Regions from separate parts of the Photobacterium sp. GB-50 genome, predicted to be linked through region 3. Evidence: riboswitches for the same ligand, from Rfam matches in the RefSeq annotation. Region 3 holds a riboswitch; each other region holds the start of a gene.
What was found. Region 3 has a riboswitch for lysine ahead of lysC (lysine-sensitive aspartokinase 3). Riboswitches for the same ligand answer to the same signal wherever they lie in the genome.
Positions count from the first base shown of each region.

Region 1: linked by a shared signal. The riboswitch ahead of C9J41_RS04975 (Na+/H+ antiporter NhaC family protein) and the one ahead of lysC (lysine-sensitive aspartokinase 3) in region 3 are both predicted to bind lysine.
Region 2: linked by a shared signal. The riboswitch ahead of C9J41_RS01350 (Na+/H+ antiporter NhaC family protein) and the one ahead of lysC (lysine-sensitive aspartokinase 3) in region 3 are both predicted to bind lysine.

Region 1 covers NZ_PYNX01000002.1:510,487-519,038, forward strand. The annotation lists gene C9J41_RS04940 (EAL domain-containing protein) at 1-970, opposite strand, end outside; gene C9J41_RS04945 (hypothetical protein) at 1,157-1,681, opposite strand; gene C9J41_RS04950 (DsrE/DsrF/TusD sulfur relay family protein) at 1,997-2,353, shown strand; gene C9J41_RS04955 (5-carboxymethyl-2-hydroxymuconate Delta-isomerase) at 2,533-2,874, shown strand; gene C9J41_RS04960 (cystatin domain-containing protein) at 2,998-3,393, shown strand; gene C9J41_RS04965 (Qnr family pentapeptide repeat protein) at 3,494-4,144, shown strand; gene C9J41_RS04970 (VOC family protein) at 4,205-4,645, opposite strand; gene C9J41_RS04975 (Na+/H+ antiporter NhaC family protein) at 4,764-6,344, opposite strand; lysine riboswitch at 6,430-6,603, opposite strand; gene ccoP (cytochrome-c oxidase, cbb3-type subunit III) at 6,740-8,552, opposite strand, start outside.
Region 2 covers NZ_PYNX01000001.1:316,892-325,443, forward strand. The annotation lists gene hisH (imidazole glycerol phosphate synthase subunit HisH) at 1-332, shown strand, start outside; gene hisA (1-(5-phosphoribosyl)-5-[(5-phosphoribosylamino)methylideneamino]imidazole-4-carboxamide isomerase) at 353-1,087, shown strand; gene hisF (imidazole glycerol phosphate synthase subunit HisF) at 1,098-1,871, shown strand; gene hisIE (bifunctional phosphoribosyl-AMP cyclohydrolase/phosphoribosyl-ATP diphosphatase HisIE) at 1,868-2,491, shown strand; gene C9J41_RS01345 (thymidine kinase) at 2,605-3,183, opposite strand; gene C9J41_RS01350 (Na+/H+ antiporter NhaC family protein) at 3,346-4,944, opposite strand; lysine riboswitch at 5,031-5,211, opposite strand; gene C9J41_RS01355 (H-NS family nucleoid-associated regulatory protein) at 5,573-5,968, shown strand; gene C9J41_RS01360 (lytic transglycosylase domain-containing protein) at 6,203-7,171, opposite strand; gene C9J41_RS01365 (YcgL domain-containing protein) at 7,179-7,457, opposite strand; gene minC (septum site-determining protein MinC) at 7,679-8,383, shown strand; gene minD (septum site-determining protein MinD) at 8,408-8,552, shown strand, end outside.
Region 3 covers NZ_PYNX01000005.1:232,691-241,242, reverse strand. The annotation lists gene metH (methionine synthase) at 1-2,663, shown strand, start outside; gene lysC (lysine-sensitive aspartokinase 3) at 2,746-4,116, opposite strand; lysine riboswitch at 4,218-4,402, opposite strand; gene C9J41_RS09910 (alanine--glyoxylate aminotransferase family protein) at 4,641-5,759, shown strand; gene C9J41_RS09905 (PglL family O-oligosaccharyltransferase) at 5,813-7,555, opposite strand; gene uvrA (excinuclease ABC subunit UvrA) at 7,633-8,552, opposite strand, start outside.

The DNA of each region.
Region 1 (8,552 bases), on a different contig from region 3:
GTATCAACATTGCTGAGCTAATAATTAAAATAAAAAACGTAATATAAATGGCGGTTAAACGTATTCGTGTAAAATTAGAAAAATACAGATTGTTCAGTTCTTTATCAAAATTTAGTGAGGAAATTAACACCCACTCAGATGTGTTTTTATCTATATTTTTATTTAATTTTTTATCTTTAAATATCAGTGGGGTATAGGTGTAGAGATAGTCACCAATGATCGTTTGTCCTTTGTTTAATCGTTTTACAGCGTTCCATAAATAAGGATAGGTAACAGAGAAAAGTACGTCATCAGAACTTGTATTATCATCTCTTGATGGGGTCAGTGATTTGTTTAAGTATGGCTGTGTGATCCATTTTGCATCATTGTTAATAATAAAATTTGTACGCTCTTTATTGCTTGCAATATTACTAACAGGGATTTGGTGGTAACTTAGCTGCACAACCCAATTGCTGTGTTCTAATTTTAAATGTTGATAAAATGATACTTTATTTTGATGTTTATAAATGTAGCTTATTTTATTATTAAGAGAAAATGTATGATCTATATTTTTTAATTCTTGTGGTTCTTCAATGACTTTACTGTAATCAATATGAAAGCCATCTTTCACCTTGTCCAGGAGAAGAACTTGGCTGTTTTTATAGTCAATTAATCGAATGGAGTCATAGAGCTCTGAGGTAATAAGGATGCTCTTAAATTGTTTTAGTACATTTGCCTTTTCCAAGACCCGTAATGGTTCATGAAGAGGTTCTTGCTGTAATTGATAAGTGAGACGGTTTAAATCTTCAGTGATAGTGTTTAGATGTAAGTAACTAATTTGTATAAGAGAATCTAACTGGCGCAGTTCATTTTCTTTGATATGTTCTGCAAGCTGAACACTGTCTTTCTGGTAAAAATAGAGACTTAAAATAGTCACCATAGCAACCAATGGTACTAAAATGGCAAGAAGATACTGTTTTAACCCATTCACACAGACACCTTAATATGAATCCATAGACATACAATGTATAAGTCTATGCTAAAGTGTTCATATAGTTAAGGGGAAATAATGAGAAACGTGACGGGGTAAATATTTCAAGGAAGTTATAAAAGTAACAAGGTAGCATCAAGGTTAAATTTATAAACATAAAATTTAATGATCTTATCTATCATGTTTTTATTGCATATTGTTATAAAAACGGTTTAATTGCGCAATGATAGAAGTCTTGCCTTCACAATTAAAAATTGTTTTTACAGTATCATCAGGTGTTTCAAAAATATGCTTTATAGCGTCTGCACTTTCGTTAGAAATACCATTGATACGATACTCTAAACGTTGGTGAATCAACGAGTCCGTTGCAGTGACATAAATCATATCTATGTCTGTGATACTTTGACGTAGGAAATCACGGTGTTGTTTTTTATAAGCACCTTGTGTAACCACTACACGGGGATAAAGAGTCCGGAAGTGATTAACTTTTTGACTGATACGAATAAAAAAATCATCTCTCATTTCATCCGTAAAAGGCTTGTTCGCAGCAATAACTTCACGCATTTCATCAGTTAAATCGTCATCTGCATGGTAAACAAACCAATCGTCATGAGCACCAATGACATCACCGACAAAAGATTTACCGGCACCAGAAAGACCAAATAAAAATAGGACCGATGGTGCATCGGTTAGTTGAAGACGATGACTCATTTTATGTTCTCATTCTAGAGGTTAAGTACACTTCAGCTGCTATGAATAAACGTGTTAAATCAACTGAGGCGGTAATGTGCCAAATTATTCGAGTTGAGAATAGTAGAATATGCATATAACGTGAATTTGAGATAATAATGTGTACTAACTGAATGTTTTGTAGACGTACAGTGACGTAAAGACATTAAAAATGTGAACTGTGATATTAATTGACTATTGCTATTATTGATCAGTAGTGTTTGGGGTTTTTATATATTTAATCTCATTTTGTGTGACAATAAAGGCAATTGATTTTATTTTTTAGATGGGTATTAAATGCAAACTATTTTAATCGTTATCAATGACGCTCCTTATGGCTCTGAGCGTCCTTTTAATGCATTACGCTTAGCCATTAAACTTAATGAACAGGAAGAACAACCTGTAAGTCTCAAATTGTTTTTAATGTCTGATGCTGTGATGTGCGCGATGAAACAGCAAAATCCGGTAGAAGGCTATGATATTCAACAAATGCTTGAAATCCTTATTGCACAAGGAAGCAAGGTCAAATTGTGTAAAACCTGTTGTTGTGCGCGAGGGCTGTCTGAGTCATTGCTCATTGAAGATTGTGAAATAGGCTCGTTAGATGATTTAGCAAGTTGGACACTAAAGGCGGAAAAAGTACTAACATTTTAATTGTTATGCTCAGTGATTTAACGTAACAGAAAAGAGCTATTTTTGTACAGGAATCACAGAAAGCAAAAGAACTCAGATATTAAATGTATTTATTATCAAAAAGCTGATCAAACTAAGAGTTCTCTTATTTATATATGCTAGTGTCATTAAATAAGCTATTCATATACAGGAGATAAGCTGTGCCGCATTGCATTATTGAATATGCCAAAGATCTTGAAACAGAGATTAATTTAAATGAATTAATGGCAACAACGCATTACGCGACGTTTAGTTCAGGGCTTTTTGATGAAGAAGATATAAAAACCCGTGCCATACCTTATGAGTTATATCGTACAGGGACAACCGAAAAGCCTTTCGTTCATATTACCGTAAGGGTACTTCCAGGTAGAGATCCAAAGCAAAAAGATAATCTATCGGAAGTCATCTTGCACCAAGTGGCAGCAATGTTTCAGAATGATATTTGCGTCACAGTCGAGATTGAAGATATTAATCAGCAATCTTATCGCAAGTATGTCATATAAAAATGCAAATATAATTGCTTTATATCATTACTTATAGCAATAAATCACCGTTCGAATAAAGTATATTTGCACTTAATCATGTTTTCTGTTGATATATATGCAGAAAATGTGAATTAGGATTTGATGATGAATAAGAAAGTTTTACTCATTGCTTTAAGCTCAGTTACATTAGTTGCATGTAATTCTGCAAAAGACGTAACTTCGAATGAGGCGAATATGCAAGAAAGTTGTAATTTTTCTCACGCAATCGTTGGTGGTTGGGCACAAGGTGACATAACACCTGAAGTGGAACAAGCAGCAAAAGACGCCGTTAAAGCAATCCCTGGTGAGCATCAGCTCGGTAAAATCTATCATGTAACACAGCAAGTGGTTGCAGGTATGAACTACTCAATTACATTTAGTATTGAAAATGGTGATTACTACAATGCGACTGTTTTCCATAGCCTACAGAATACTTATGATGTTAAAGATGTAAAACAAGTATCATCAGTAGCTTCGAATTGTGATGTTCATAAGTAATTAAATAATAAGTTCTAATAGATTGAGAAAGCGCTATTATTGAGCAATCAGTAATTGCGCTTTTTTTTGATCAGTCGCAGAGTAATAGAAGAGATAATGTATGCATGTTGTAGGTCAGTGCTATCAAGATGAAAGCTTTTCTAAACAAGAATTGTCCGAAGCTATTTTTGAAAATTGTCAGTTTTATCGTTGTGATTTCTCACGTGCAAATTTAGTTGAAGCGAGTTTTATCAACTGTAATTTTATTGATGTGGGGGATGACAAAGGCTGTGATTTTTCCTATTCAAAGCTCAAAGATGCGAGTTTTAAGCAGTGTAATTTGTCAATGGCTAGTTTTCGTAATGCGCAGTGTTTTGGCATAGAAATGCGACAATCTAATCTCCAAGGCGTTGATTTTCAATATGCTTCTTTTGCAAATTATATTACCCATAACACTTTCTTTTGCTCGGCATTTATCACTGGCTGCAATTTACGTTATAGCAATTTCGAAGACATAAAATTAGAGCAGTGCGAACTGTTTGAAAACCGATGGAATGGGGCTAATTTGTTGGCAACATCGTTTAAAGGATCTGACTTAAGTCGCGGTGAGTTTTCCTCTGAACAGTGGGGTCAATGCGTTGTAGAAGACGCAGATCTTTGTCATGTGGATTTAGAGGGAGTTGATATTCGACGTGTGAATTTGAACGGTGTAAAAATTTGCGACTGGCAACAAGAGCAATTACTAAGTCAACTTGGCATTATTGTGCTTTAAAGGCTCTATAACTGTCGGTATTATTGAATAAAATAATACCGACAAACAAAAAGCTATTTCTTACCATTCACCTTGGTTTTGCATCGAAGCCCAAGGTTCAGCGGGTTCTAGTGCGTCACCTTTTTGTAGCAGTTCAATCGAAATACCATCAGGTGAACGAACAAATGCCATATGTCCATCACGGGGTGGGCGATTAATGACAACACCATTATTTTGTAAATGAGCACATAAATCGTAAATATTATCGACGGCAAAAGCGAGGTGACCAAAATTACGGCCACCAGTGTACGATTCTGGATCCCAGTTATAAGTTAGTTCTAATAAAGGCGATTGTGTTTCTTTTGCCGTTTCTGCCTGATTAGGTGCAGCTAAAAATACGAGAGTAAAACGTCCACGTTCGCTTTCTTTTCGTCGAATTTCTACCAAACCAAGCTTGTTACAGTAAAAATCTAGTGAAGCATCTAAGTTGCTCACTCGTACCATGGTATGTAAGTATTCCATTCTATTTCCTAGCTTTTATACAAAAAAATCCCCGTTGTCTAATACTTAGCATAAAGCAAATGCGTATTAAAACGAACGGGGATTATTAGATTTTATGATCTAATATTAATGTATTTATTTATGCTGTTACCGCTTGCAGTTGTTTCTTATGACGACGTAGGTGAATCGTACAACATGCAAGGAACCAAACAGAGCTTACTGCAATACCCGCAATTGTTGAAGATAAGATACCCATTGCCAAATAACCTAATAGTGCGCCAAAAGCGACAGTAATAGCATAAGGAAGCTGAGTCATAACGTGATCCATATGGTGACTACCTGCACCTGTTGCAGACAAGATACTTGTGCTTGAAATAGGTGAGCTGTGATCACCAAATACCGAACCTGCAAGTACTGCAGATAACATCGGCATTAATAGGTGAGCATCACTTGCTACCGCCATATCACCAGCAAGTGGCAACATAATACCGAACGTGCCCCAGCTTGTACCTGTCGCAAATGACATTGCACATGAAAGGATGAAGACTAACGCTGGTAGTAATTCCGTTGGGAACCCCCCTTTTGTTAAAGAGGCTAGGTATTGGCCTGTAGACATATCACTCACAACAGTACCGATCGTCCATGCAAAAAGTAGAATAATGATTGCAGGGATCATCGCTTGTACACCTTGAGGTGCCGCAGTTAACCAAGTCTTACGTGGCAGCTTTAAACGTAAAGCTAGAAGAATAGAAACAGCGAGGCTACATAAAGATGCATTAACCAATGAAGCACCTAGATCGGTATGCTCTAAAGAAGCAATTAAGCTAAAAGCCTCGCCTTTTGCGCTTAATACTTCAGCACCACTGATGATCATAAAGATAACGCTTGAGACTGTCAGTGTCAGAATAGGCAATACCATATCAATCATAGTACCTTGGCCTTCAGACTCAGTGGTAATTTCTAAGCCTTTAGGGTGGCCTTTAGATTCATCCCAAAGCTTACCTTCTTCTGCCCATGCTTCGTGTTGACGCATTGGACCAATGTTAAGTTGGAAGAAAATAACAACGATAACCATTAATAGCGTAAACACGGCGTATAAGTTCATTGGGATCATTTGAACAAACAATGAAATAGCACTGATATCGGTAATATGGTTTGTTACTAAAATACCGCTAAGAATAGCAATAATGTAAGCACCCCAAGAAGAAATTGGCGTGATAACACAAACAGGTGCAGCCGTTGAATCAAGTAAATAAGCAAGCTTTGCACGTGAGATATTGAAGCGATCTGTTACTGGGCGACAAATAGGCCCCACAGATAAGCTATGGAAAAAGTCATCAATAAAGAAAGCAAAAACCATTAAACCCGTTAGCATATTTGCGCTACGGCGATCTTTACAGCGACGAACACCCCATTCAGCAAATGCTTTAGTGGCACCTGTTGCTGTCATTAAGCTGATCAAACCACCGAGCAAAAGCATAAAGATGATCATATTAACGTTACCGCTATTTACAGCACCGTCTGCCCAAACAAGGCCTACAACTTTATTTACGATATATTGAAGCGCCGCTAAAGGGCTGTAATCATTAAGAAGGATTGCGCCTGCAACAATACCAAGGCCAAGTGATAACAATACACGTCGTGTAGTGATTGCTAAAACAACCGCCAGTAAGGGTGGTACAACTGATAGCAGGGAGTCAGAATATTGAACTAGATTCATGGATCTCTTAAACACCTATATTAGGTGGAGATCTACCGAAAGGATAGAGAAACAGATTTCAGGAGAAAAAATACTTCTTCGTATCCCTTAGGGTAGCGCTCCATAGACAAAATAACTATGGCAGTTCTGCACTTATTTAATGCAGACCCAGCGATTGTTGACGACACAACAAACACTTCGGCGCCGACTCCTTTCCCCAGACTTCAAAGGTGTCACCCTCCATCCGGATACTTTTAGGCAGCGCGCCTCTACTCAAAGGATTGAAATTTGATGATACCTATTAATTTTGCTTAGGCAATAAAAAGCAGACAGAAAATGCATATTAATTGTAAATATTGTTACTGTTGATGGCATGTTAACCAATTAGTAGCGATATATTCCATTTAGATAATCGCTCATTCTGTTATGCTATTGGGCTGATTTTGTTCTGGTGTTGTCATGGAGTGTATATTCCCAGCATAGCCACCTTTAATTAAATCTTTTCTTACCTCTGCTACTTCTTGTGGTGTAACAGGTACAGTTCTATCACCTAACTTATCGCGGACAAAGCTAATTAATTTCGCAAGGTTGGCATCACTGAGCACCGAGTTAAAGCTACTCATAGGCATAAAGTTACTGTCTTGTTCCATGAAGTTTGGCGATAAACCACGAATGGTAACGGCAATCGTATCGTAAGGATCACTGTGCATAATTATCCCGTTGTTAAGCAGCGTAGGGGCGATCCCTTTCCTACCTTTACCGTCTTTACCATGGCATGCACCACAGGTTTGCACATACACACCATATAGTTTGGCTTCGTTTTCAGGATCGTTGCTACTTAACGGTTTTAGCTCAACGGTTTGAATATCAACATTGGCTGGCACCAAGTCACCAAAGCCTGGTGGGTTAAGCTGAGGAACCGAGCTATCTAACTCGTTATATTTATCGCCAGTGATCAAGTATTCCGCAATGGCTGCGACGTCTTGTTCTGTCAAGAAACGGGTACTGTTTTGTACCACTTCCGCCATACCACCAAATGCGGTTCCTTTATCTGAATGACCCGTTTTTAAAAAGTCGGTTAGTGTTTTTACATCCCAACGATCTTGATATAGCTCTGTTGCGGTAATATTTGGGGCTTTCCAGCCATCAATCAAATTACCTTGGAATAGCTCTTTTTCTATCAAGGCTTGTGCAACGTTACGTGGAGTATGACATTCCGAACAATGGCCTAACCCCATGGTTAAATATTTACCCCGTTTCCATTGTTCGGTGGCATCTGCTGGGTATTGCAAAGGGTCGGTATTAAGAAAGGCAATATTCCAACCAAGTAGTCCTAACCGGATATTACTTGGGAACATCATCTTGTTTTCTTCATTACGAGTATTCACAAAATTAAGCGATTGCATGTAAGCCCAAAGTGCTTGGGTGTCTTCATCTGTCACATATTGATAAGACGAGTAGGGCATCGCTGGATATAGGTAGCCATGTTTGCCTTTACCTTTATGTAGCGCATCATAAAATTCATCATAGGTGTAATCCCCAATACCATAGGTTGGATGTGCTGAAATATTGGTAGAATAAAGCGTGCCAAATGGCGTTAAAAATCCTAAACCGCCACCAAATGGTTCGCCACCTTCACCAGTGTGACAAGCAATACAATCTCCTGCATAAGCAAGGTATTGCCCTTTACTAACCATATCCGGATCAAGTGCTGCGAGTTTCTCGTTTTGTCTATTTCCTTGGTGGCGAATATAAGCCCCTAATGCTTGAATTTCGCTATCGCTGAGTTGCTCTTCAAAAGCAGGCATGAGATTGTTCAAGCCATATTTTACCGTTGAAATAATACCTTCAACGCTGCCATCGTGAAGCCAGATATTATCGGTTAGATTTGGCGCACCAATCGCAGTATTACCTTTTGCATTACTGCCATGACAAGCCGTACAGTTAGCATCAAATACGGTTTTACCGAGTTCAAGCTTGACCGCTGGCTCTGAGATAATGCGATTTTTTTCAAGTGAAGCGACATAATATGAAACATTCTCAATTTCTTCTTCAGTCAGAATATCTTTCCAACCAGCCATGACTCCGTTACGACCTTTAACAATCGAATGATGGATCGCCTCATCACTACCACCATAAAGCCAAACGGTATCACTTAAATTAGGGAAATGAAGCTGACCTTGTGCTTGATTTAAATGACAAGCCGCACAATGGGTTTGAAATAAAGCA
Region 2 (8,552 bases), on a different contig from region 3:
CCTGCTTAGATTTGTGTAATGCTTCTGTAGAGAAAATCCAAGCAGAGGGGTTACCGCTGCCACATATGGGCTGGAACACCATTACACCGGAAGATAATCACCCACTATTTAAAGGTATTCCTGCGGGAAGCTATTTTTATTTCGTTCATAGTTACGCCATGCCTGTATTTGATCATACCGCGCAGCAAGGTGGCAAAACCATCGCCAGCGCGCAATATGGTCAAAGCTTTACCGCAGCAGTGCAAAATGGCAATTACTACGGGGTGCAATTTCACCCAGAGCGTTCAAGTAAAGCTGGCGCGAAACTCATTCAAAACTTCCTCGAACTATAACGATAACAAAAGGACTTGTTATGATTATTCCAGCATTAGATCTGATTGAAGGCCAAGTCGTTCGTCTATTCCAAGGCGACTATGGTCAAGTGACAGAATACAAAGTCGATCCCGCAGAGCAATTTAATCTTTACCACCAAGCTGGCGCTAACTGGCTACATTTGGTTGATTTAACGGGCGCAAAAGATACGCAAGCGCGTCAGTTATCTTTAATTGAAAAACTACTCAAAAGCACACCAGCCAATGTACAAATTGGTGGTGGCGTACGCACCGAGCAAGACGTCGCAGATCTGTTAAACGCTGGTGCTAAACGTGTGGTAATTGGTTCTACCGCCGTTAAACAACCAGAAATGGTAAAAGGTTGGATGGAAAAATACGGTGCTGAACACATCGTATTGGCTCTGGATATCAACATTGATGACAACGGTAACCGCATTGTCGCTGTCTCTGGTTGGCAAGAAGATTCAGGCGTTACTATTGAGGCGCTATTAGAAAATTTCTTAAAAGTGGGTTTAAAGCACGTGCTGTGTACTGACATTTCTCGCGATGGCACATTGGCTGGTTCAAATGTCGAACTGTATGTCGATCTTTGTCGCCAGTACCCGCAAGTACAATTTCAATCATCTGGTGGCATTGGCTCGCTTGATGATATTGCAGCATTAAAAGGCTCAGGTGTGGCTGGCGTTATTGTCGGTCGCGCCCTACTTGATGGTAAGTTTACTGCCGATCAAGCCTTTACATGCTGGAACAATTAAGGAGACCGCAATGTTAGCTAAACGTATTATTCCTTGTTTAGACGTACGTGATGGTCAAGTTGTAAAAGGTGTCCAATTTCGTAACCACGAAATCATTGGCGACATTGTACCACTGGCAAAACGTTACGCTGAAGAAGGCGCAGATGAATTGGTTTTCTACGATATTACCGCATCAAGTGACGGTCGTGTTGTTGATAAAAGCTGGGTATCTCGCGTTGCAGAAGTGATTGATATTCCATTCTGTGTCGCAGGTGGGATTAAATCTGCTGACGATGCGAGCCGTATTCTTCAATTTGGTGCAGATAAAGTCTCTATCAATTCACCAGCGCTGGCAGATCCAACATTAATCACCACATTGGCGGATAAGTTCGGTGTGCAATGTATCGTTGTCGGTATTGATTCCTATTTTGACGCTGAAACAGGTCAATATCAGGTATACCAATTTACTGGTGATGAAAAGCGTACCAAAGCTACCCAATGGCAAACACGTGATTGGGTTGAAGAAGTTCAACGTCGTGGCGCGGGTGAAATCGTACTGAACATGATGAACCAAGATGGCGTACGTAATGGTTACGACTTAGAGCAACTCAACATGGTACGCAGTGTATGTGACGTGCCTTTAATTGCTTCTGGTGGTGCGGGTGAAATGCAGCACTTTAGCGATGCCTTTAAGCTTGCGAATGTAGACGGCGCCTTAGCTGCCTCTGTTTTCCATAAACAAATCATCAACATTGGTGAGTTAAAGCAATTTCTGAAAACGCAAAATGTGGAGATCCGACTATGAGTTTATTAACCAAAATCAATTGGGAAAAAGTAGCCGGACTGATCCCTGCTATTGTTCAAGATAATGCCAGTGGTCAAGTGCTAATGCTTGGCTACATGAACGAAGATGCGCTTCAAAAGACACTTGATACTAAACAAGTCACTTTCTGGTCTCGCACCAAAGAGCGCCTGTGGACGAAAGGTGAAACATCAGGCAATGTACTGCAACTTAAAAGTATTCAGCTTGATTGTGACCAAGACACCTTATTAGTACACGTCGATCCAATTGGTCCAACGTGCCACTTAAACACGACCACCTGTTTTGATTCTGATGAAAGTGATGCTCAGCCACCGTCACTGGTTTTCCTTCATCAACTTGAGCAGCTCTTGGCGAGTCGTAAAGGTGCAGATCCTGAGTCTTCCTACACAGCTAGCCTCTACGCCCGTGGCACCAAGCGTATATCGCAAAAAGTGGGCGAAGAAGGTGTTGAAGTCGCGCTTGCGGCAACGTCGGGTGACAAAGCGGAATTAGTATGTGAATCAGCGGATTTGATCTATCACCTGCTTGTACTACTTCAAGATCAAGGTTTATCACTGTCAGATGTGACGAATAAACTGCAAGAGCGTCATAATAAGAAATAATTCAATCGTCAGTTACGATGAAAAAGCCAGCCAAATAAGCTGGCTTTTTGTTTCGCAATAATTACGTATTACTGGATAAGATAAAAAGGACTATCCCTATTATCATTAAATAATTAACGACCTAATGCCTCTTTATAATGTAATCGACATACTGATACGTAACGTGCGTTGCCACCAATTTCAACTTGTTCACCATCAGCAATAGCACGACCGGTTTCATCTTGACGGATCACCATGTTTGCTTTGCGACCACAGTGACAAATTGTTTTTAATTCAACTAACTTATCCGCCCACGATAATAAGTAACGACTCCCTTCAAAAAGTTCACCTAAGAAGTCTGTACGTAAGCCGTAACATAAAACCGGAATATCGAGTTTATCGACCACTTCCGTTAATTGATACACCTGCGCTTTAGATAAGAACTGGCATTCATCAATTAATACGCAATCAATTTTACCTTTATCTGATAACGCTTTTAATCGTTCGAATAAATCATCTTCTGCATTAAATAACTCAGCCTCTTCTTCTAAACCAATACGAGAGCTGACTTTACCCACACCAAAGCGATCATCAATCGCAGCAGTAAAAATAACGGGGGTCATTCCTCTTTCGCGATAATTAAACGAGGATTGCAATAATGTGGTCGATTTCCCTGCATTCATTGCAGAGTAATAGAAATACATTTGGGCCATGAGGATTCCCTAGTAATACGATTGGTTTAAAAAAACTGCGCCGATGCTACAGAAATTCACTCACAATGAAAAGTGATAGACTTAACAAGTACACATTAGTTACAAAAAAGCCCATACTCTTTTTCATGAAAAGTGTATGGGCTTAAAAGAACAGAGATAAAATCAGCTTTTTACTGTTGGGACATAAGTACGTCGTGATAACCAAGCAAACAACACACAAACCATAATAAAAGTAATTATAGCCGCGATGAAGGCTACGGGTAATGAGTCAGTCATACCTAGCACAAGGAAGCCAATAGTAGAAACAAAGGCGACAGAAACTGCGTAAGGAAGTTGCGTTGCGACATGATCAATATGATGGCAACGTGCCCCCGTTGAAGACAATATTGTAGTATCTGAAATCGGTGAACAGTGATCACCAAATACAGAGCCTGCTAATACTCCCGCTAGCATTGGTAACATCAAGGTAATATCGGTTGCCCCAGCTAAATCACCAGCTATAGGTAACATAATGCCAAACGTGCCCCACGACGTACCTGTAGAAAATGCCATCACGCCTGATAATAAAAATAAGATCATCGGTAATAACATAGGGTTAATATTCCCTTGTACAAGGGTTGATAAATATTGACCCGTTTTCATATCACCAATAACGCTACCAATACTCCACGCGAATAATAAAATTAAAATCGCACCAAACATGGATTTAGCACCAATCCATAATGTGCGAATAACTTCATTAAATGCAATACGCTGGCGAATGACTGGAATAATCGCAGCAACTAAGCCAAATAAACCACCAAGACAAAGTGACTTACCGACATCAGTATTTTCAAACGCACCTAGCAGAGCAAAAGATTTACCATCTGCTGCTAATGCTTGATAGCCTGTAAAAACCATAAAAAAGAACGTGGCAAATATTAAAATAACAATCGGCCAAATTAAATCGCCAACTTTACCTTTCGTACTTTCAACAATTTCTAATTCGTCAGTTAAATCTTTTGCTTGTTCATCAACATCACCGCCTTCATCAAAACCACGGCCATGCATTGCTGCCATCTCATGTTTTTTCATTGGTCCAATATCCCATTGGAACCAAGACACAACAAAAACCATAGCTAAAGCAAAAATAGCATAGAAGTTCATTGGCGCTAGCGTTAAAAAGGCACTTAAAGGTGTATATTCTGTTACTCCATGCGTAACTAAAATACCGCCAATTAACGTAATTATATACGCACCCCAACTCGATACCGGCATTAGAACGCACATTGGAGCGGCTGTTGAATCTAATATATAAGCCAATTTAGAACGCGATACGTAATAGCGATCCGTTACGGGACGAGCGATAGAACCCACCGCTAAACTATTAAAGTAATCATCAACAAAAATAAACACACCTAAAAAAGCAGCAAGCAGTTTCGCGCCCCTTTTTGTTTTAATTTTTGTTTGTGCCCATGCAGCGAATGCACGAGTACCACCAGACAATGTTAACAATGCTGTCGTCATGCCTAATATAATGAGGAATAAAACAATACTCATATTCCAGGTATTAATACCACCATCAGATATGAATAAGTTTTGTATAGTGCCTCCTAAATAAGAAGCTGAATGGTTAAATGAAAAGTCATTTAAGTAAAGTGCTCCTAATACGATACCCGCACCAAGAGAAACTAACACACGCCGAGAAAGTATCGCTAACCCTAACGCAACAATAGGAGGAATAATGGATACTAATGAATGGGAGTAATCTACTAAATTCATGATCTCAAAGACAACCGAATTAGGTTGGAGATCTACTGGATAACATGGCGGTTAACCATATTTGAAGAACGTCTTGGCTCTTCTCTTTTCACAGTAGCGCTCCATAGTGAATATGATTATATACTATGGCAGTGTTGCACTTATTCAATACAACCCCAGAAAAAGGATTTGACGTCACTCTTACTTCGGCATTAGCTCCTTTCATTAACCGTCATTGGTTTCACCCTCTTGTTAATTACTATTAGATAACGCGCCTCTACCTTACATCAAGGTTGCGATTATTCTACGTAATGTTTCATTATTTGCAACAACATCACATGAAACATTTAACAACAGAACAAATAACATTGCTTTATAAATATAATCTTATCTAAGTATAGCTTCACCCATTAAATATTATGAACCTACGAGCAGATATGTTTCATTTTGTAACCATTTAAACATCTATTAAGCATAAATCCGATATTCGTATTTTTATAAAAATACGAATATCGCTATTATTAACAATTAACAATAAAGAATGTTTAAAGTGTTTTGACATAATGAATAAAAGCATTACTATTGTAATAAATGATTCGACACTGCTATTATTATTTACAGTTAGTTAAAAATAACAGGAAATATAAAAATGTCTGATGCAATGAAAGCACTTTTAAACCTTCGTAGTCTTCGTGCACTTTCTCGTGAATATACTTTAGAGCAACTAGAAGAAGCTTTAGAGAAATTAACTACCGTTGTTCAAGAACGTGCTGAAGCTGAAGAAGAAGAACAAGCAAAAGAAAATGAGCGTAATGAAAAACTAGCTCAATACCGTGAAATGCTATTAGCTGATGGTATCGACCCTGAAGAATTGTTAGCAAGCCTTTCAAAAGCACCAAAAGCAAAACGTGCTGCACGTCCAGCTAAATATAAATTCATCGATGAAAACGGTGAAGAAAAAACGTGGACAGGCCAAGGCCGTACACCAAGCGCGCTTAAGCAAGCACTTGAAAATGGTAAATCTTTAGAAGAATTTGAAATCTAATTTCATTTCCTACCATATATTTAGAAAGCTCAACTTAGTTGGGCTTTTTTTATACTGTCATGAACCAAGAATTATAGACATCAATCTAAACAACGCTGTTTTCGAATTGCTTAAAGATATGTCTAGGCAAATATTTATTCGCTTTTAAATATAGAAAACACATATCAAAATAAAAAGCCAGGCAGTAGTGCCTGACTTTCAATACAGATAACCTTTTATTATTGGTTATAGCTATTAGATACGATCAGCAAGATGGCTGACAGCTAAAGCAAAATAATGAGAACGATTCCATTTCATTAATGTTTGGTAATTACCATAAACAAGGTAAGCACGCCCATGTTCGTCATCAGGTTGAATTAACCATGCATCAATGTCTTCTTTGGGTAAATTCCCACCACTCATAGTACGAACACCGAGTGTTTGCCATTGTGCTAGTGTTTTGGTTTTTTCTACACCCGTACCTTTTAAATCGGCCGATAATGATGATGGGATCTTAACTTGACGTCCCCAAGTATATTTATCATTCCAACCTGATTTTTTTAGGTAATTCGCTGCAGATGCAAAAACATCCGCTTTAGTATTCCAAATATCAGCTTTACCATCATTATTACCATCAACCGCAAAGGTTAAATAAGATGTTGGCATAAATTGGCATTGACCCATCGCCCCTGCCCATGATCCTTTCATCTCATCAATCGTAATATGTCCTTCTTGAAGGATTTGTAATGCCGCCATCACTTGTTTACGAAATAAAGCTTCACGACGACCTTCATAAGCCAACGTGGTTAATGCTTCAACAACATGGTAATTACCTTGTAATTTACCAAAGTTACTTTCAACTCCCCACAACGCAACAATAAAACGTGGCTGTACGCCGTATTCTTTACCTATCCGATCTAATGTTGTTTTATTCTCTTGATATAAACGACGTGCTTGTTTTACTTTCCAGTCAGGTACAGCGCGTGGAATATATTGATCTAATGTTAACTTTTTCTCAGGTTGGTTTTTATCTGCCTTTACTGCACGATGAGTAAATGTAATGCCTTTAAAAGCTGAATCGAGAATAGGCTCAGAAATACCATTACTACGCGCTTCTGCTTTTAATTTATTTATATATGCGTTAAACCCTTCATCAGCAGCAAAAGCTGTTGAGGAAATCCCTAGTCCTAAGGCCACAACGGCCGATATAAAACGCTTATGCATAATAACCTTAATTAGCTCTGCCGGCTTTCTCGGCTTTATATTGATCCAATAAATTTGTTACTGGCGGTGGAACTTGAAGATAGAAACCAACGGTCTTTAATGCTTCTTTTACTTTTTCAACATCGGCCAAGGCTAACTTTCTCCCTTCTAACTTTATCACCATAACAAATTGCGGTTTACCAAATGTATTCATTAATACTTCAGGCACATCGGAGAAATCATCTTTCTTATTTACATATAAATATGTGTTATCTTTTTTTAAGCTTTTATAGATTGCACACAACATTTCAATTCACCTATTTGTTAAAGCTTATTCTTTCAGACAGCTATTTTAACGTATCATTCCCCGTTGGTTTATTTTTCCCCCTACAGGATGAGACTTTTGTCTGAATTTCCCATGTCAAAGCAAGGATAACTTGCCCCTAACTGCTCGGGAATATACCATGCTAGTACCTTTGTGATAATCAACAAGAATGGTTAATTTAAACATTAACCATAATAAATACCATGACCAAGACGACTGAACTTAAAGGGAGCTCATTTACGCTCTCTGCGCTTCATTTAATTGATGGTGATATCAAAAAAGCGACCGATCACCTAAAAGAAAAAATTGAACTCGCACCTAATTTCTTTGCATCAGCTCCCGTTGTTATCGATATCTCTAATGCAGGCAAAGATATTAATTTTGAGCAATTAAAACGAGCAATTGTCGACGCGGGCATGATCCCTGTAGGTATCAGCGGTTGTAAAGAACAAGCGTTACAAAATCAAGCAAAATCTGCTGGATTTGCTATTATGAATGCCGCACGCACGGTGAAAGAAAAAACAACAGTAGAATCTACTGAGGCTGAGCCATCTTCTCAGCCAGTTCAAGGCCGAGAGTCCGCACTTATCATTCGCACTCCTGTTCGTTCTGGTCAACAGATTTATGCTAAAAATCGTGACCTTGTCATTCTCAACCATGTGAGTGCGGGCGCTGAAATTATTGCTGATGGTTGCATTCATATTTACGGTACGTTACGTGGTCGAGCATTAGCTGGAGCCAACGGAGACCTAGAAGCGACAATTTTCTGTCAGAACTTGCAATCTGAACTAATTTCAGTTGCAGGAAACTACTGGCTAAGTGATAACATTCAGGATGAGTTCTGGGGCAAGGGTGTTGTAATTTCAATTACTGATAATACGCTTAGCATCGAGCACCTTGCTTTATAAAAGTTTTAATAAGGAATTTAGTAAATGGCACGAATTATCGTTGTTACTTCAGGTAAAGGCGGCGTTGGTAAAACAACCTCAAGCGCAGCCATTGCATCTGGTCTAGCATTATGCGGTAAAAAAACGGCGGTTATCGATTTTGATATTGGTCTACGTAACCTTGATCTCA
Region 3 (8,552 bases):
TTCCTATTGCTTGCCGTTTATCAGGGTTAGAGCCGTTAACGATTGATGCTGATACCTTATTTATTAACGTTGGTGAACGTACCAATGTGACAGGCTCGGCTCGATTTAAGCGCCTAATCAAAGAAGAGCTTTATGATGAAGCATTAGAGGTTGCTCGTCAGCAAGTAGAGGCTGGGGCTCAAATCATCGATATTAATATGGATGAGGGGATGCTTGATGCGAAGGCTGCAATGGTACGCTTTTTAAACCTTTGTGCTACAGAGCCCGAAATATCAAAAGTGCCTATTATGGTTGATTCTTCTAAATGGGAAGTGTTAGAAGCAGGGCTTAAATGTGTACAAGGAAAGCCTGTTGTTAACTCTATCTCGATGAAGGAAGGTAAAGATAACTTTATCACTCAAGCGAAATTACTTCGTCGTTATGGTGCAGCGATTATCGTAATGGCATTTGATGAAGTTGGTCAGGCGGATACTCGCGAACGTAAAATTGAAATTTGTACTAATGCTTATCGTGTGTTGGTTGATGAAGTCGGCTTTCCACCTGAAGATATTATTTTTGATCCTAATATTTTTGCTGTTGCGACAGGTATTGAAGAGCACAACAATTACGCCGTTGATTTTATTGAAGCGGTAGGGGATATCAAACGTACGCTGCCGTATGCCATGGTATCAGGCGGGGTGTCGAATGTTTCGTTCTCTTTCCGTGGTAACAACGCAGTTCGTGAAGCGATCCATGCTGTTTTTCTTTATTACTGTTTTAAAAACGGTATGGATATGGGGATTGTCAATGCAGGTCAGCTTGCAATTTATGATGATCTGCCTGATGAATTACGCGATGCGGTTGAAGACGTTGTGCTTAATCGCCGTGATGATAGTACAGAGCGCTTATTAGACATTGCCGCTAAATACAGAGATAGCGGTAATGTTGAAGAAGATCGCAGCGCTGCAGAATGGCGCGGATGGCCAGTTGAAAAGCGTTTAGAGCATGCGCTAGTTAAAGGTATAACCGAATTTATTGTTGAAGATACTGAAGAATCTCGTCAGAAAGCCAGTAAACCACTCGAAGTGATCGAAGGGCCATTAATGGCTGGGATGAACGTCGTTGGTGATCTATTTGGTGAAGGTAAGATGTTCTTACCGCAAGTCGTAAAATCGGCTCGAGTCATGAAGCAAGCTGTTGCCTATTTAGAGCCGTATATTGATGCTGAAAAGCAGGCTGGACAAACCAACGGTAAAATACTTCTAGCAACCGTTAAAGGCGATGTTCACGATATTGGTAAGAATATAGTCGGCGTTGTACTGCAATGTAATAACTACGAGATTATCGATCTTGGAGTGATGGTGTCATGCGATAAAATTCTAAAAGTCGCCAAAGAAGAAAACGTCGATATTATTGGCTTGTCGGGTTTGATCACGCCATCGCTTGATGAAATGGTCCATGTTGCCAAAGAAATGGAGCGACAAGGATTTGATATCCCTTTGCTTATCGGTGGTGCAACAACTTCTAAAGCCCACACGGCGGTTAAGATTGAGCAAAACTACAATCAGCCAGTAGTGTATGTATCTAATGCATCACGCGCAGTAGGTGTTTGTTCTGCGTTATTGTCTGATGAACAAAAGCCAGCGTTTGTTGAGCGTTTAAACCAAGAGTACGATGTGGTACGTGAACAACATGCGCGTAAGAAACCACGTACCGCACCTATTTCGTTAGAAGAAGCACGTGCTAATGCGGTTAATATTGATTGGCAAAATTATACGCCGCCAGTACCGAAAAAAGCCGGTGTTCACACCTTCACTGATTTCCCTGTAGCTGAAATTCGTAAGTATATCGATTGGACGCCATTTTTCATGACGTGGTCATTAAGTGGTAAATACCCAACGATTCTTCGTCATGAAGTTGTGGGTGAAGAAGCGACTAAGTTGTTTAATGATGCTAATAAAATCTTAGATGAGATCGAGAAAACAGGCATGATTAAAGCTAACGGTGTGTGTGGTTTATTCCCTGCCAATAATGTCGGTGATGATATTGAAGTGTACACAGACGATAGCCGAACTGATGTTTTAACTGTGCTGCATGGTTTACGTCAGCAAACCAAAAAGCCGAAAGGTCCTAACTATTGTTTATCTGACTATATTGCGCCTAAAGAGAGCGGCAAGGCTGATTGGATTGGCGCTTTTGCGGTAACAGGTGGGATTGGTGAATATGACATTGCTGAGCAATTTAAAGCAAAAGGTGATGATTACAATGCCATTATGGTACAGGCTGTTGCGGATCGATTAGCGGAAGCCTTTGCTGAATGTATGCATGAAATGGTACGTAAAGATATTTGGGGCTATGCAGCTGATGAAAATCTGAATAATGACGATTTGATCCGAGAAAAGTATCAAGGTATTCGTCCTGCACCTGGTTACGCCGCATGTCCTGAGCATACCGAAAAAGGTGCTATTTGGCAGTTACTTGATGCTGAGAAAAATACTGGCATGGTACTAACGGAAAGTTACGCAATGTGGCCTGGTGCTGCCGTTTCGGGATGGTATTTCTCACATCCTGATTCTCGTTACTTTGCGGTTGCTCAGATCCAGCAAGATCAGTTAGAAAGTTATGCCGATCGAAAAGGTTGGGATTTGATCGAAGCTGAGAAATGGTTAGGCCCAAATCTTTAATGCTTAATCGATAGTGAATAAAAAAGGCGCTCAATGCGCCTTTTTGTTTATCGGAACTTTATTTGGGTTAGTTAGAAAGAGCTTATTCCAACAAAGATGCGTGCAGTGTGCGAACCACGTCTTTAGCTTCATCTTCATTAATTAAGAAACATAAATTATGTGGGCTAGCACCGTAGCAAATCATACGAAGGTTATGATCTTCTAGCGCGCCAAAGATATCTTTGGCTGAGCCTTTCGTATCACTCATTTGGTTACCGATAAGTGCAACCAGTGATAGCCCTTGCTCGACGTCAACCACACATAATTGGCTTAATTCTTCAACGACTTGAAGCGGAAGCGTTGGCGCACCGCCACCAGTATCGGTTTGATCTAAGGTAAGTGAAACGCTGACCTCTGAGGTTGTGATGAGATCAACTGAGATTTTATGTTCAGCCAAGATACGAAAGACTTCTGCTAAAAAGCCATATGCATGGAACATATTTAAGCTAGTAAGTGTCACCATGGTTTGGTTGGCACGTAATGCGAGTGCTCTAAATAGTGGCGCTTCTTCAACGGATTGTCTGATCCAAGTACCGCCTTGCTCTGGTGCTTTTGATGAACCTACAAATACTGGGATCTGTTGACGAACAGCAGGTACTAGGGTTGATGGGTGTAAAATTTTAGCACCAAAGTTTGCCATTTCAGAAGCTTCACTAAAACTGATCTCTTTGATCGGTTTCGCGGCTGATGTAATACGTGGGTCGGTAGTGTATAAACCCGGTACGTCAGTCCAAATCTCTAATGTGCTAGCATTTACGGCTTCTGCGATTAAAGCGGCACTATAGTCACTCCCCCCACGACCAAGTGTTGTCGTAACACCTTGGCTGTTTGATCCAATAAAGCCCTGTGATACCACGATATTATTGTCTAATAGTGGTAATAATTGCTCAGTCGCTAATTGCTTAATGGTTTCTGGCTGTGGGATCGCTTTACCAAATTGATCATCAGTACGCATGATGGAACGAATATCTACACGTACAGCTGGGGCGTTTAGCTCGACTAATATTTGACTAAAAAGATGGGTTGAAAGCAGCTCGCCATGGCTAACAATTTGATCGGTCAATTGTGCAGAGGTTGTTGATGCCGCATGTTCAGCTAAGGTTGCGATGTTATCAAGTAGGCCGTAAATAGCGTCTTGAATATTTTCTGGGTGCTGAAGTTGATCAAGAACATCTTGGTGGGTTTGGGTCAGTGTCTGAATGCGTTGTTGGCGGGTCGTTGAATCGCTCACGCCATTGGCAAGTTCTACCAGAATATTCGTGACACCAGAGCAGGCGCTGATTAACACAATTTTAGTGTCTGGATTAGCAATAACAATGGCAGCACTTCGGCTCATTGCGGTGTAATCAGCAACACTGGTACCGCCAAATTTTGCGACAGTGAGTGAATCTGAATGTGTTGCAGCCTTGTCCATAATTAATTTCTCCCTAAATAGTAAACACATCACAAGGTAGGCTATTTTTTCGGGAGTATTCCCGACATCCTGTCAGGAGAGCATAAGAGGTGAATAGTCACTCACCCAGAAGCTCCCCACCAATGTCAATCATTGACCTTGGTGACAGCTAGAAGGATTCAACCTTCATAGCCGATATAACTCATCCCCTAATCAGTTATACCTCGGCGTTACTCTCCCTCTCATAATGGCGATTGGATGGGGTCCTGTCATTATGATACCTAGGTAACGCTCCTCTTCCGTTTAAAGTCGTACTGTTTGAATAATAAGTGCTTGAATAAAATATCATCTTATTGAATAAGATTCATCACCCTGTTGTCAAATGGAATATGACAATTTATTTACATATGATATTTCGTCAATGTGTGTCATGGGATCGGTATAGGTCGCTTGCACCAATGAAGGGGCTCTAATACTCTAAAATAGATAGCAACGCGTTCCACATAAAAATATCGACAGGGACAATGACTTTACGGAGCAAAAGAATGACAATTACCAGCTTTATCCCACCGCATCGAACCCTCATGGGGCCGGGACCATCAGATATTTATCCGCAAGTATTACAAGCGCTTAGTCGTCCTACGGTAGGGCACCTTGATCCATTATTTATCGGCATGATGGATGAATTAAAACAATTGTTGCAATATGCCTTTCAAACCCAAAATGCCTTTACCATCGCTGTTTCAGCGCCAGGTAGTGCAGGAATGGAAGCCTGCTTTGTTAATCTCGTTGAAGCTGGGGATAAAGTACTAGTTTGCCGTAATGGCGTTTTCGGGGAACGGATGCGGGAAAATGTCGAGCGTTGTGGTGGTGTTGCTATCGTTGTGGATAACGAATGGGGGGCGGCGGTTGATCCTGATTTAGTGGAGCAAGCGTTACAAAACGATCCTGAAATTAAAATTGTTGCTTTTGTACATGCCGAAACCTCAACCGGCGCATTGAGTGATGCGAAAACACTTGCAAAAATTGCCCGTAAACATGATTGCTTAACGATTGTTGATGCGGTGACATCACTTGGTGGTGTTCCTTTGCTGGTGGACGAGTGGCAATTAGATGCGGTTTATTCAGGTAGCCAAAAGTGTTTGTCCTGTACGCCGGGGTTATCGCCATTAACGTTTTCTCAAAAGGCGATTGATAAGATCCAGCAACGTAAAACCAAAGTACAAAGTTGGTTTTTAGATCAAAGTTTGGTGCTAGGTTATTGGAGTGGTGAAGGTAAGCGTAGCTATCACCACACTGCACCTGTAAACAGTTTATATGCGTTGCATGAAGCCTTGGTATTATTGCAAAACGAAGGGTTAGAAAATGCATGGCAGCGCCATCGAAATGTCCATGAAGAGCTTAAAGTTGGGCTTGAAAAGCTTGGTATCAAATTTGTGGTAGAAGAAACCTCACGTTTACCCCAACTCAATGCGGTTTATATCCCTGAAGGCGTTGATGATGCTGAGGTACGTAATGAGTTGCTGCAACGTTACAACTTGGAAATCGGAGCAGGTTTAGGTGCGTTGGCAGGTAAAGCGTGGCGTATCGGTTTGATGGGCTATGGTGCGAGAAGTGAAAATGTTGCGCTGTGCTTAAAAGCGCTAGAAACCACATTGAAGTAATTTATTGATGAGTAAATAAAAATGGCTACCAATTGGGTAGCCATTTTTTATGGTTATTTAGCAGCAGACGTTGCCTTTGCTTCGCTGTTTTGCTGCTCAAAATTTAAAGATGGGAATAAGAACAGCGCTTCATCTCTGATTTGTGATGCTTGCTCTTTATTGCCGAGGGCATCGTAAGCAAGGATCAGGTTTTGATACAGCGCTGGTCGCGGCCACGTTTTCGCTTTCTCGGTTGCCCATTGAATATAGTCTTCAATTAGTGCTGGCTTATTACTGCTAATTCCGAGTTGCAGTTGGGTCAGTTGTAAATCCCAATCAAAACGGTTTTTCCACGACCATGGATTATTCACCTTAAGTAAGTATTCAATATTTACTGGTCGAGTGGTTTCAAATTTAGTTAACTGCCAACCTGAATACAGGGTCGTTATCATAAAGCTAGAGATAAAAATTGGTACAATAAGTGCGAAAACTTTCAGCCCTAGTACGTAGCTTAATGATTGGCGATGATATTTGGTGGTGAGGTTATCTACCCAAAATATCAGTATGATAAAGATCAGCCAATGGACTAATGAATGGTAGAAAGGATACTCAAGTTGGGTATGCAGAACGATAGGGAAAAACAATCCTATTAAGGCTAACTGGGTACCATTAGGCGCTTTTCTTATTTTTACCATTACCGCAAATGCAGCAAGCAATAAGCCGATAAGTGGGACTATACCGCCTTCGTCTGCCCAGAAAAGTAACTCGTTATGTGGGTGATCTAAGCTAGGAACACCTGCATGTTGTGCTGGATCTTCATTGTGCCATAACGCGGTTTGCGTGATGTAAGCGGCTTCAAATTTACCATACCCATAACCTGTAAGTGGTTTAGTAGTAAACATGTCATAGGCTTGTGGATATATAACTCCTCGACCATCACCAGCAACAGTTACGCTGTTGTTTTTAGGTGACCAATTCTCTGTAGATGAAATATTCCATGCCAAACAAAGCCCTAATGTAACCATTAACAACCATAAACGTTGTGCTTGTTTTGCGGCAAAGCGACGTAAATATGGCAGCATTAGTATTACGCCGATAATTGCGCCTAGCCAACCTGTACGAGAGTTCAACACCACTAACATTGGAATCGTTAGCATAGGTGTGATCAGCAAAGTGATATGAAGCCAGGACCATTTACCGCGATATAACGGGATACGTGCTAATAAGTAAGTACTAATCACGAGTCCAGTTGCAAGAAAGCTTGCCATCACATTCGGTTGCTGGAAAATACCATAAGGGCGGTTAGCGATAGTGTCATAGCCAATAGGGTTTTTTGCCGGGATCCAAAGGTATTGATACCACGCAAATATGGCTTCAATGAGTACCCCAATTAAAATAAACCATAACAAACGTTGGCGTTGCTGGTGGGTAAAGACGAATTGCTGCAAGCTGACAAAAAACAGAAATCCAGCCCATAAGGTAAACAAGCGATTAAACGCCGCTCCAGCATCAGCATTGGAATAAAAAATGGGGAGAGTCAGCAGTACACAACAAGCAAACAATAATAGTGTCAGGCGTGAATAACGCCAGATTTGTTGGCGACAAATTTCAAGTAAGCCGAAGGAGATAGCAAAACTAAAAGGGATCCAAACTGCAGCATTAAACGAGAGTTCAAGCCCTGAACCACCTGGATTGTGTTGGAAGTAGTGCATCGCAACAATGAAAATAACACCGATTGTTGCAAGGAAATAGCGTACCAATGGTTTAGAAATCCGTTTCTGTTCTAATCTGGTACCTTCGAGTTGTAACACTGTCATGGTTGTTCCTGAGTATGAATAAGCAAACAGGCTGAGTAAAATCAGCCTGTTATCATATGTTAGCGTGTTTTCATATTCTAACCTAGTAGCGGTTTAAGGAACCTTGCTGTATGTGAGCCTTTTACTTTAGCTACATCTTCAGGTGTTCCTGTTGCAATGATCTCGCCACCACCACTACCGCCTTCTGGACCAAGATCGATGATCCAATCTGCGGTTTTTATTACGTCTAAGTTATGTTCGATCACCACAATGGTATTACCTTTATCACGCAATTTATGCAGCACTGTTAATAGCTGCTGAATATCGTGGAAGTGTAGTCCGGTTGTTGGCTCATCCAGAATATAAAGTGTCTTTCCGGTATCGCGTTTCGATAACTCTTTTGCGAGTTTTACACGTTGTGCTTCACCGCCTGATAAGGTTGTCGCCGCTTGACCTAAACGAATATACGATAAACCAACATCCATTAAGGTTTGTAACTTTCTTGCAATAGCGGGAACCGGATCAAAGAATTCTCGTGCATCTTCAACCGTAAGCTCTAACACTTCATCAATGGTTTTACCTTTGTAGCGGATCTCTAAGGTTTCACGGTTATAACGTTTTCCTTTACAGGCATCACAAGGGACATAAACATCGGGAAGAAAATGCATTTCAACTTTAATAACACCATCACCTTGGCAGGCTTCACAGCGACCACCACGAACGTTAAAACTAAAACGCCCTGGTTTATAACCACGGGAACGGGCTTCTTGAGTGCCTGAAAAAAGCTCACGAATAGGGGTGAAAATACCGGTATAAGTGGCAGGATTTGAACGCGGAGTACGACCAATCGGGCTTTGGTTAATGTCGATAACCTTATCGAAATGTTCTAGATCTTGGATCTCACGATACGGCGCAGGTGTGCCAGTTGTTGCACCATTTAATTTGTGATGAGCAATTTCAAAGAAGGTATCGTTAATAAGTGTTGATTTTCCTGAGCCAGAAACACCGGTAATACAGG